3 regions of the Dietzia sp. SYD-A1 genome follow, and region 3 is predicted to be linked to each of the others. Evidence: predicted binding sites of a transcription regulator. Region 3 holds the regulator's gene; each other region holds the start of a gene.
What was found. Region 3 encodes LexA, which represses DNA repair genes until DNA is damaged. Its sites were predicted from a motif close to CGAACANNTGTTCG; they were not measured.
Positions count from the first base shown of each region.

Region 1 (3,274 bases), on a different contig from region 3:
ACCCGACCGGCAGGAGGGGCATCCGGTAGGGACCGTCTACCTGGGGTTCTGTGCACCGGGACTCGCTCCGTGGTCGACGGAGCTGGAACTACGTGGCGGCCGCGACGCGATCCGCCGGGCTGCTTGCGACGCGGCCCTCGACCGGCTGGTGGGGATCGTCGGCTACCGCGGGAACGAATCGGGCGCATGAGGCGTTGTACCCCGTGATGCCGAACATCCAGATGACCACGCTGCCCCACCCGGACCACCGGAGCGGCCCCCCGTTGCTCCGGGAGACCCTCGGGACGGTGCTCCGCGGACTGAGGGGCGAGACGGGACGGACCCTGAGGGACGTCGCGGACGCGGCCCGGGTGAGTCCCGGGTACCTCTCCGAGATCGAGCGCGGACGCAAGGAGGCCTCGAGTGAGCTCCTCGCGTCGATCTCGGGCGCTCTCGACGTGTCCCTCGGGGAGATCCTGATCAGGGCCGCCGTCCAGGTCTCGCCCCCGGGCACCGTCCCGGCCCCGGGGACCGTGTCACCGCGGGAACCGGTCCTCGCGGCCTGAATCCCGCCCCGGCAACGCCCGGTGGTCGCCCCCCGGCGTAGTTCGGTACCGTGGTAACGACCCGTCGTCCGAATCGGCAGAAGGACACTACGCAGCGATGGCCAATCCGTTCACCAAGGCATGGCGCTACCTCATGGCGTTGTTCGATTCGAAGATCGACGAGAATGCTGACCCCAAGGTCCAGATCCAGCAGGCGATCTCGGACGCACAGCGCCAGCACCAGCAGCTGTCCCAGCAGGCGGCCGCCGTGATCGGCAACCAGCGGCAGCTGGAGATGAAGCTCAACCGACAGCTGGCCGACATCGAGAAGCTGCAGGGTTCGACGCGGCAGGCGCTCCAGATGTCCGAGCAGGCCCGCCAGAACGGTGACGCCCAGAAGGCGACCGAGTACGAGAACGCCGCGGAGGCGTTCGCCGCCCAGCTCGTCACCGCCGAGCAGAACGTCGAGGACCTCAAGGGTCTGCACGACCAGTCGCTCCAGGCCGCGGCCCAGGCCAAGAAGGCCGTGGAGCAGAACGCGATGGTCCTCCAGCAGAAGGTGGCCGAGCGGACCAAGCTGCTCAGCCAGCTGGAGCAGGCCAAGATGCAGGAGCAGGTCAGCGCGTCGCTGCAGTCGATGTCCGAGGTTTCCTCCGGAGGAAACACCCCGAATCTCGACCAGGTGCGGGACAAGATCGAGCGGCGGTACGCCAACGCCCTCGGTTCGGCCGAGCTCGCCCAGAACTCCGTTCAGGGCCGGATGCTCGAGGTCGAGCAGGCGTCGACGCAGATGGCCGGGCACAGCCGTCTCGAGCAGATCCGCGCGTCGATGAAGGCGGAGGGTGGCCAACTCGGGCAGGGCACCGGTTCGGCGTCCCAGCTCCCTCAGGGGCAGCCCCAGGCCGCGACGTCGCCGGAGCAGCAGGCGCAGACCGAACAGCAGTGAATCGTGCGAGGACGGGCCGCCGGTGAGGACGCCGGCGGCCCGTCCTCGTCCGTCGTGAAAGGGTGGGCACGTGACTCTGACGGAGTTCAGGGCCCGGACCGTCGAGGCCTTCGGGGACCTGCGAGCCGATCATCTCGTACGTTCCCATCACCTCGGGGCGTTCGACGGACGCACGGCGGAGGAGGCCATCGACGCCGGCGCCCCGGTCAAGCAGGTCTGGTTGGCCCTGTGCGCCGAGTTCGAGGTTCCCGACTCGTTACGTTGACACCCGGGCGGCGTGTCGTTGCCCCTCGAACACGCGTTCGCCTATAGTCGGGGCACGTGATGACGGGAGTGCCCGTCCACAGGGCGCCGTCCCTCCACAGTGAAGGGGTGCCGGGCTCGCGCGAGTCGTTCGTGTCGTACCCGACCCGTAGCGTCCGCGAGAGAGCAGACCACACAGACCATCCGGCACGACACCGGTGGTCGAGCACGAACGGAGAACATCATGGCCCCCAAGAACACCGCCAAGTCCGGAACCCGGACCGGCGTCGCCCCGAATCGGGAGCAGGCACTGGAGCTGGCGCTCGCCCAGATCGACAAGGCCTACGGCAAGGGGTCGGTCATGAGGCTCGGGGACGACACCCGCCCGCCGGTCCAGGTGATCCCCACCGGCGCCCTGTCGCTCGACGTCGCACTCGGAGTCGGCGGGTTCCCCCGCGGGCGCGTCGTGGAGGTCTACGGTCCGGAGTCGTCGGGTAAGACCACCGTCGCACTGCACGCCGTGGCCAATGCGCAGGCCGCCGGTGGTATCGCCGCGTTCATCGACGCGGAGCACGCACTGGATCCCGAGTACGCCCGCAAGCTCGGTGTGGACACGGACAACCTCATCGTCTCCCAGCCGGACACCGGCGAACAGGCGCTCGAGATCGCGGACATGCTGGTCAGGTCCGGATCCATCGACATCCTGGTCGTCGACTCCGTCGCGGCGTTGGTGCCGCGGGCGGAGATCGAGGGCGAGATGGGCGACAGCCACGTGGGACTCCAGGCCCGCCTGATGAGCCAGGCGCTCCGGAAGATGACCGGTGCGCTGCACAACACCAACACCACCGCCATCTTCATCAACCAGCTGCGCGAGAAGATCGGGGTGATGTTCGGCTCGCCCGAGACCACCACCGGCGGTAAGGCGCTCAAGTTCTACGCCTCGGTCCGCCTGGACGTGCGCAGGATCGAGACCCTGAAGGACGGCGCGGATGCGGTGGGTAACCGCACCAAGGTCAAGGTGGTCAAGAACAAGATCGCCCCGCCGTTCAAGATCGCGGAGTTCGACATCCTCTACGGGGAAGGCATCAGCCGCGAGGGATCGCTGATCGACATGGGCGTGGAGAACGGGTTCGTCAAGAAGTCGGGTTCCTGGTTCACCTACGGTGCCGACCAACTGGGGCAGGGCAAAGAGAATGCCCGCCGGTATCTGAAGGAGAACCCCTCGGTTCGCGATGAGATTGAACGGAAGATTCTCGACAAGCTCAACATCGGGGCCGGTGCGGAGCTCGCGGAGATCGAGGCGGAGGCAGATGAGGACGCACCCATCGACGTGGTGCCTGTCGAGTTCTGATGAGTGTCCGGGAGCCTGATTCCGACGAGCGGGTGCGGCGGATCACATCGGAGCAGCTACGCGCGGCGATCGCCGCGGTGGAGGCCAGGTCGTCAGGGAGCTCGGATCTGCCACCGTTGGCGCCCGAGGCCCACGACGCCGCGACTGCGGCCCTCCGTCTCCTGCGCCACCGTCCCCGTAGCGAACACGAACTCCGCGAGAGGCTTCTGG
Region 1 is NZ_JADDKI010000058.1:6,859-10,132, forward strand. Features, by position in the region: gene IY392_RS03005 (CinA family protein) at 1-190, shown strand, start outside; gene IY392_RS03010 (helix-turn-helix domain-containing protein) at 207-545, shown strand; gene IY392_RS03015 (PspA/IM30 family protein) at 643-1,470, shown strand; gene IY392_RS03020 (DUF3046 domain-containing protein) at 1,541-1,735, shown strand; gene recA (recombinase RecA) at 1,958-3,064, shown strand; gene IY392_RS03030 (regulatory protein RecX) at 3,064-3,274, shown strand, end outside.
Region 1: recA (recombinase RecA) is a predicted target of LexA. The motif match lies at 1,762-1,775, and genes of this name have one in related genera.

Region 2 (3,274 bases), on a different contig from region 3:
GGCTTCTCCGCTTCCCCGCCTACCTGCAGCAGCTCACCATGGAGTCCCTCGGCAAGTCGGTCCGGCTCGACGGCTCCGACGTCTCCTACCCCACCGGTGAGGTCTACTGGGGCGAGCCCGGCACCAACGGCCAGCACGCCTTCTTCCAGCTCCTGCATCAGGGCACCCAGCTCGTCCCGGTGGACTTCATCGGTATCGCCCGCCCGGTGACGGACCTGCCCGCCGCGGACGGCGCCGGCTCGATGCACGACATGCTCGTGGCCAACCTCTTCGCCCAGTCCCGCGTGCTGGCGTTCGGCAAGACCGAGGAGGAGGTGCTCGCGGAGGGGGTCGACCCCGAGCTCGCGCCCCACAAGGTCATGCCCGGCAACCGGCCGTCCACCACGATCCTCGCCCCGTCGCTCTCACCCGGGGTCCTCGGCCAGCTCATCGCGCTGTACGAACACGTGGTGTTCACCCAGGCCGCCGTGCTGGGCATCAACGCCTTCGACCAGTGGGGGGTCGAGCTGGGTAAGGCGCAGGCCGGCGAGCTCCTGCGGGCTCTGACCGCCGAGAGGCACCCGGGAGACGGTTTCGATTCCTCGACGGATTCTCTCGTGGAGATCTACCGCGAGGCCCGCGGTCGCCGCTGAGTCGGCCCTCCTCGCCCACGAAGGGCTCGTAACCGGGTGTCGTACCCCGGTGCGATCATTCCCGCATGAGCACCGTCTACTGCACCGCCACCAGCCTCGACGGGTACATCGCCGACGACGAGGAGAGCCTCTCCTGGCTGTTCGCGACCTCCGGCGGGGCAGATCCCACAGGTGGCACACCGACCGAGCCCGACCCCGCGCTCCCCGCCCTCCACCTCGACCGCTTCTATTCCGGCGTCGGTTCACTCGTCTGCGGGGTCAACACGTTCGAGTGGGTGCGCCGCGACCTCACGAAGGACGGCCGACCGTTCGTCTGGCCCTACTCCGTGCCGAGCTGGGTCGTCACCCACCGCGATCTCGATCCCGTCGACGGAGTCGAGTTCGTCGCCGGTGACGTCGGCGATCTGCACCCCCTCCTGGTCGATGCCGCCGGCGGCGGGGATGTCTGGGTGGTCGGTGGTGGCGACCTCGCGGGCCAGTTCGCCGACCGGGGGTTGCTCGACCGGGTCTGGATCCACCAGTGTCCGGTCGTCCTCGGTTCCGGGCGTCCCCTGCTGCCCCGCCGGCTCCGTCTTCGCCGTCGGCAGCTCGAGGCGCAGGGCCAGTTCACAGCGATGCTGTTCGACGTGGTGGGCCCCGAGGCGCGCCCCACCCGCTGACCGGGCCGCCTACCGGGCCGTACCGCTGACCTGCGTGCACGCCTGCGTTCTCGCCTGCCCGAGTCTCGGCGATGACCAGTCCACACCCCTCGAACATTCGAACCTGTGTGCGTAGTATCGAACGTACATTCGACAGATGTCGGACACTCGATGGTGACGGGGGTGCGGTATGGACGGCGACGAGAACCCGTTCACGGGCAGCGCTTCCCTCGGCTCCTCCGGAGTCGATCCGCTGACCAGGTTGACCACCTCGGTTCGTGCCGGCTGGGAGGCGGAGAACCGGGCTGCTGCCCGGCGATTGTCGGCCTGCTACGACCTGCTGCTCGAGTGCCTGCGCCGCGACGACTCGGGCGCCGGCCCGGAGTCCCCGCCCGGCCACGCGGTGGTCGACCCGTTCGATGTGGCCACCGGGTACGTGGTGGCAGCGATGGCCGTCTCCACCCTGCGGGCCGAATCGATGGTCTCCTTCGCCGCGGACCTGCACCAGCGCTACCCCGCCGTCCTCGCAGCCCTGGCCTCAGGGCGCCTGGACCAGCGCGCCGCCGAACTGCTGGCCCGCCAGATGGCCACCGTCGATCCCTCGGTCCTCCCGCAGGTTCAACAGGACGTCGTCGACGACTACCTGGCCGCGATCGAGGCCGGCGAACGCCTCGGGGCGCGAGCGATTCGCGATGCGGTGGACACGATCATCGCCCGACACGACGCCGACGGCATCCGCAGGCGCAAGGAGGACGCCAGCCGTGCCCGCGGAGTGCGCATCAACAAGGGCGCCGACGGCATGTCCACCGTGTCGGCCATCCTTGCCACCGAAGAGGCGGCGGTCCTCGCCGAGGCGATCGACCAGCGCGCTGCCGAACACGCCGCCGCCGAAGCCGCCGCCGCCACCACCGAGGGGACCGGCCAGCCGGACCCGGACCCGGACCCGGACCCGGACCCGGACTACTACTACTCCAAGGCCGAACGCCGCGCGGACGCGCTGCTGTCACTCGTGTGTGGCGACAGCCCGCAGCCCGGCAGTTCGGACCATCCCGTGTCGCCGCTGCGACCCAAGGTCACCGTGATCGCTCCCGGCAACACCGGCGCGGACAACCCCGGTGCCGACGGCGACGGGGTGCGGGTGGAGTTCACCCGGACGGGCGAGGCCGCGCTTCAGGCTCTGCTGGACATGCTGAACATCAGCGACGGTGCCAGCGTCGAGAAGGTCGACCCCCGCATCGGTGCCGCCGACGACGCCGGCCGCGGCCTCAAGTACCGGCCCGGAGCCGAGTTGGCACGCCGCATCAGGCTGCGCGACGGAACCTGCCGCCACCCCGGGTGTGCGGTTCCAGCCGATGATTGTGACATCGATCATGTCCGACCGTTCGACCACGCCGACCCTGCCCGGGGCGGGCCGACCGAAGAGCACAACCTCATGTGTCTGTGTCGGCGTCACCACCGGTTCAAGACCTTTTCCGACTGGATCTACAACCTGGAGCCCGAGGGAGGTCTCACCGTCGTCACCCCCGATGGGGCGACCATGACGACCCGACCCTCCGGGCCGCTCGGGGCCTACCGCCGCGAGCAGGCCCGCGCGGAGTCCCAGGCCTGGAATAGGCAACAGAAGCGAAACCCGGACCCGACCACCACAGGCGGTGAAGCACGGCCGGAGCCCACTTATTGGTCTCGCCGAGCGCTCCGCCTGAACGCCGAGCGCGCCCGCGCACATGGATCGGCGGACACCCGCTTCGTCGACCACGGTCGCTGGTGGCGGCGGAACGCGCCCGTGGTCAGCACGGTCGAGCACGAGGTCCGGGCCCTACTCGACGACCTCCTCAGCCCGCCGCCCTTCTAGCAGGTCAGACGAACCTGCGGCTGACCTTCTCCGGCAGGAGCGTCAACAGTGGACCGATCGCCTTCCAGGGCTTGGCGGGGACGAGTGCCCGAGTGGGCTCGGCGTCGATCGTCCTGACCAGCGCGTCGACGCCCTCGTCGAATTCGGTCATC
Region 2 is NZ_JADDKI010000078.1:9,887-13,160, forward strand. Features, by position in the region: gene pgi (glucose-6-phosphate isomerase) at 1-632, shown strand, start outside; gene IY392_RS04165 (dihydrofolate reductase family protein) at 698-1,291, shown strand; gene IY392_RS04170 (HNH endonuclease signature motif containing protein) at 1,461-3,122, shown strand; gene IY392_RS04175 (SDR family oxidoreductase) at 3,127-3,274, opposite strand, start outside.
Region 2: IY392_RS04170 (HNH endonuclease signature motif containing protein) is a predicted target of LexA. The motif match lies at 1,410-1,423, and genes of this name have one in related genera.

Region 3 (3,274 bases):
TCTGCGACGGTGAACTGACACCCGGCCAGCTCATCGCCCTCGAGAAGGTGGTCAACGTCAAGGTGATCGACCGCACCGCCCTGATCCTCGACATCTTCGCCCAGCACGCCACCAGTCGTGAGGGCAAGGCCCAGGTCTCGCTTGCGCAGATGGAGTACATGCTCCCGCGGTTGCGCGGCTGGGGCGAGGCGCTCTCCCGGCAGGCCGGCGGCAGGGCGGGGAGCAACGGTGGCGTCGGGCTCCGTGGCCCCGGTGAGACGAAGATCGAGACCGACCGCCGCCGGATCAGGGAGCGCACCGCCAGACTCCGCCGGGAGATCAAGGGCATGAAGCAGGCGCGCGACACCAAGCGTCATCGACGGCGCGCGACCCCGGTGCCGTCGATCGCCATCGCCGGGTACACCAACGCCGGCAAGTCGAGTCTGCTCAACCGACTGACGGGCGCGGGAGTGCTGGTCCAGAACGCACTGTTCGCGACCCTGGACCCGACGACCCGGCGCGCCGAGCTCCCCGATGGGCGAGTGGTGGTCTTCACCGACACCGTCGGATTCGTCCGGCACCTCCCGACGCAGCTCGTCGAGGCGTTCCGGTCGACGTTGGAAGAGGTCGTCGATTCCGAGCTCCTCCTGCACGTGGTGGACGGATCTGACACGTTCCCGTTGCGCCAGATCGACGCCGTCCGGACAGTCATCAACGACGTCGTGGAGGAGCAGCACGCCGAGAGGCCCCGCGAACTCGTGGTGATCAACAAGATCGATGTGGCCGACCCCGTCGTGCTGACGGAGCTGCACCACGCGCTACCGGACGCGGTGTTCGTGTCGGCGGCGACGGGTCAGGGTTTCGACGAACTCCTCGAGAGGATCATGGGGGTGGTCGCCTCGGGGGACACGCGGGTCACGCTCGAGATCCCCTTCACGAGGGGAGACGTGGTCTCCCGTGTCCACGCGGAGGGCGCTGTGGTCGCCGAGGATCACACGAAGGACGGAACCCGGATAGAGGTTCGACTCCCCGCCTCAGTGGCGGGAGAACTCGACGAGTATCGCGTCCCCGACCGGCGTGACGGGGTCGCCTGACCAGAGCGCCGTGAGGGTCCGATCTGCCCTGACCCACGTCGCGATCGTGGTTCCCGCCTCGGCCGGGTGAGGTCAGGCGACGCACCATCGGCACAGGCTCAGAGCTTGCGGAAGACGGTCACGACCTTCCCGAGGATCGTCGCGTGCTCTCCGGGGATGGGACGGAACGAGGGGTTGTGGGGCAGGAGCCAGACCCCGGTCGAATCCCTGCGGAACGTCTTGACCGTGGCCTCGCCGTCGATCATCGCCGCCACGATCTCGCCGTTGTCGGCGACATTCTGCCGACGGACCACCACATAGTCGCCGTCACAGATCGCGGCGTCGATCATCGATTCGCCGACAACCCTGAGCATGAACAGGTCTCCTGATCCCACCAGGTCGGAGGGCAGGGGGAATACCTCCTCCACAGCCTGCTCGGCGAGGATCGGACCGCCGGCCGCGATCCGCCCCAGGACCGGGACGTAGACCGGTTCGACGGCTCCGCCGGGCCGTACGTCCTCCTGCGCGGGTGCACGTCGCCCCCGCGATCTCTGACCGGGGACGCCGTGGACGTCGACCGCCCGCGGCTTGTGGGGGTCGCGGGTCAGGAAGCCCTTCTTCTCCAGGGTCCGCAGCTGATGGGCCACGGAGGAGGTGGACTGTAGGCCGACCGCATCACCGATCTCCCGGATGCTCGGCGGATAACCCCTCTCCTTGACGGTGTCGTGGATGTGCAACAGCACGCTCTTCTGGCGTGTCGTCAGGGCCTCGAAGTCTGGTTTGGGCATGCGGCGGTCCCTTCAGCGAATGGGTGTTCGACGTCTCTTTCTGTGTACACCCTACGTCGGACCGGGCGGGGGCGCCACACAGGTGTTCGAAGAATTCGCGCGCAGGTGTCGACTCTGTCGGACCCGCGTGATACAACTCTAGGCACGTTCGGGTTCGAACAGATGTGCACAAATAGTCACACGAGTGTGCGAATCCGGTTCGCACGGAGTGTCGAGTGGGGAGTGGTCATGACCGTCCTGGAAATGCAGCAACGATCGCGTCCGTCCATCCCGTGGACGGAGGTGTGTGCGACCGCGCACGACCGGTTCGATTCACCCAGGGAGGGGACGCGCGTCCCTGCCGAGGTCCCGTCCGTCACCCGCACCCTCGACCGTGGCCGGAAGGTGCCCACGCGGTCGGTGGCACCCGGTCGCCGGGTGAGCGTGCGGACGGCGTCCACGGGTCAGGTCAGGGCGTGCGGGGTGGAGGCGAGACCGGCTGCACCGGTGGTGGACGACGTGCCGACCTGGGCGCTGGTGGTCGGCGGCATCGTCTTCGGAATCCTGATGCTGTTGGCGTTGGCCCTCGTGGGCGGGCCCGCCTACGCGTGACCCACGGCATCGCCTTCTAGAATGGTCCCGGGACGGCGGCCCGTCGCCCTCGCACCGCTGTCGGCTCCGGCCGGTGGACCGGTTCGGACCAGGTCGACGAATGGCGAAGCTGGAATGTACTGCCCCATATGTCACCACGAGGACTCTCGGGTGATCGATTCGCGGTCGGTCGACGAGGGGCAGGCGATACGGCGTCGACGCGAGTGCCCCGAATGCGGACACCGGTTCACCACCCTTGAGACACCGCTGTTGACCGTCCTCAAACGCAACGGCGTGACGGAACGTTTCAGTCGGGACAAAGTGGTCCGCGGCGTGCGCCGCGCCTGCCAGGGGAGGTCGGTCGACGAGGACGCGCTCCGGCGGCTCGCTCAGCAGGTCGAGGATGCGGTCAGGGCCGGCGGGGCGTCCGAGGTTCCCGCTCATGAGATCGGACTGGCCATCCTGGGACCTCTCCAGGATCTCGACGAGGTCGCCTATCTGCGCTTCGCCTCCGTGTACAAGCAGTTCAGTTCCGCAGCAGACTTCGAGCGCGAGATCATCGCACTCAGAGAGCGCCACGCCGCTCACCGGTGAGCGAGGGTTCTTCGACGTAGCGACGAGCGCGGGCCCGCCGCGTTGAGCCCCGTTCCGCGGCACTGATCTACTCTCAGACCATGCTCCGGGTGGTTGCGAGCGCGTCACTGTTGGTGCCGTTCATCGTGATCGCCTGGCTGGTCATCGGGCCTCACCACCCGGTATTCCCGTGGGCGTTCTCGGCCGGTGTCCTCGGGATCCTGGGCGTTATGGGCCCCGTGCCCGAAGCGATGATCCCGAGGTGGGTGACCGCTACGACGCAGCGGACGA
Region 3 is NZ_JADDKI010000283.1:5,169-8,442, reverse strand. Features, by position in the region: gene hflX (GTPase HflX) at 1-1,073, shown strand, start outside; gene lexA (transcriptional repressor LexA) at 1,172-1,840, opposite strand; gene IY392_RS11970 (hypothetical protein) at 2,069-2,431, shown strand; gene nrdR (transcriptional regulator NrdR) at 2,546-3,004, shown strand; gene IY392_RS11960 (hypothetical protein) at 3,085-3,274, shown strand, end outside.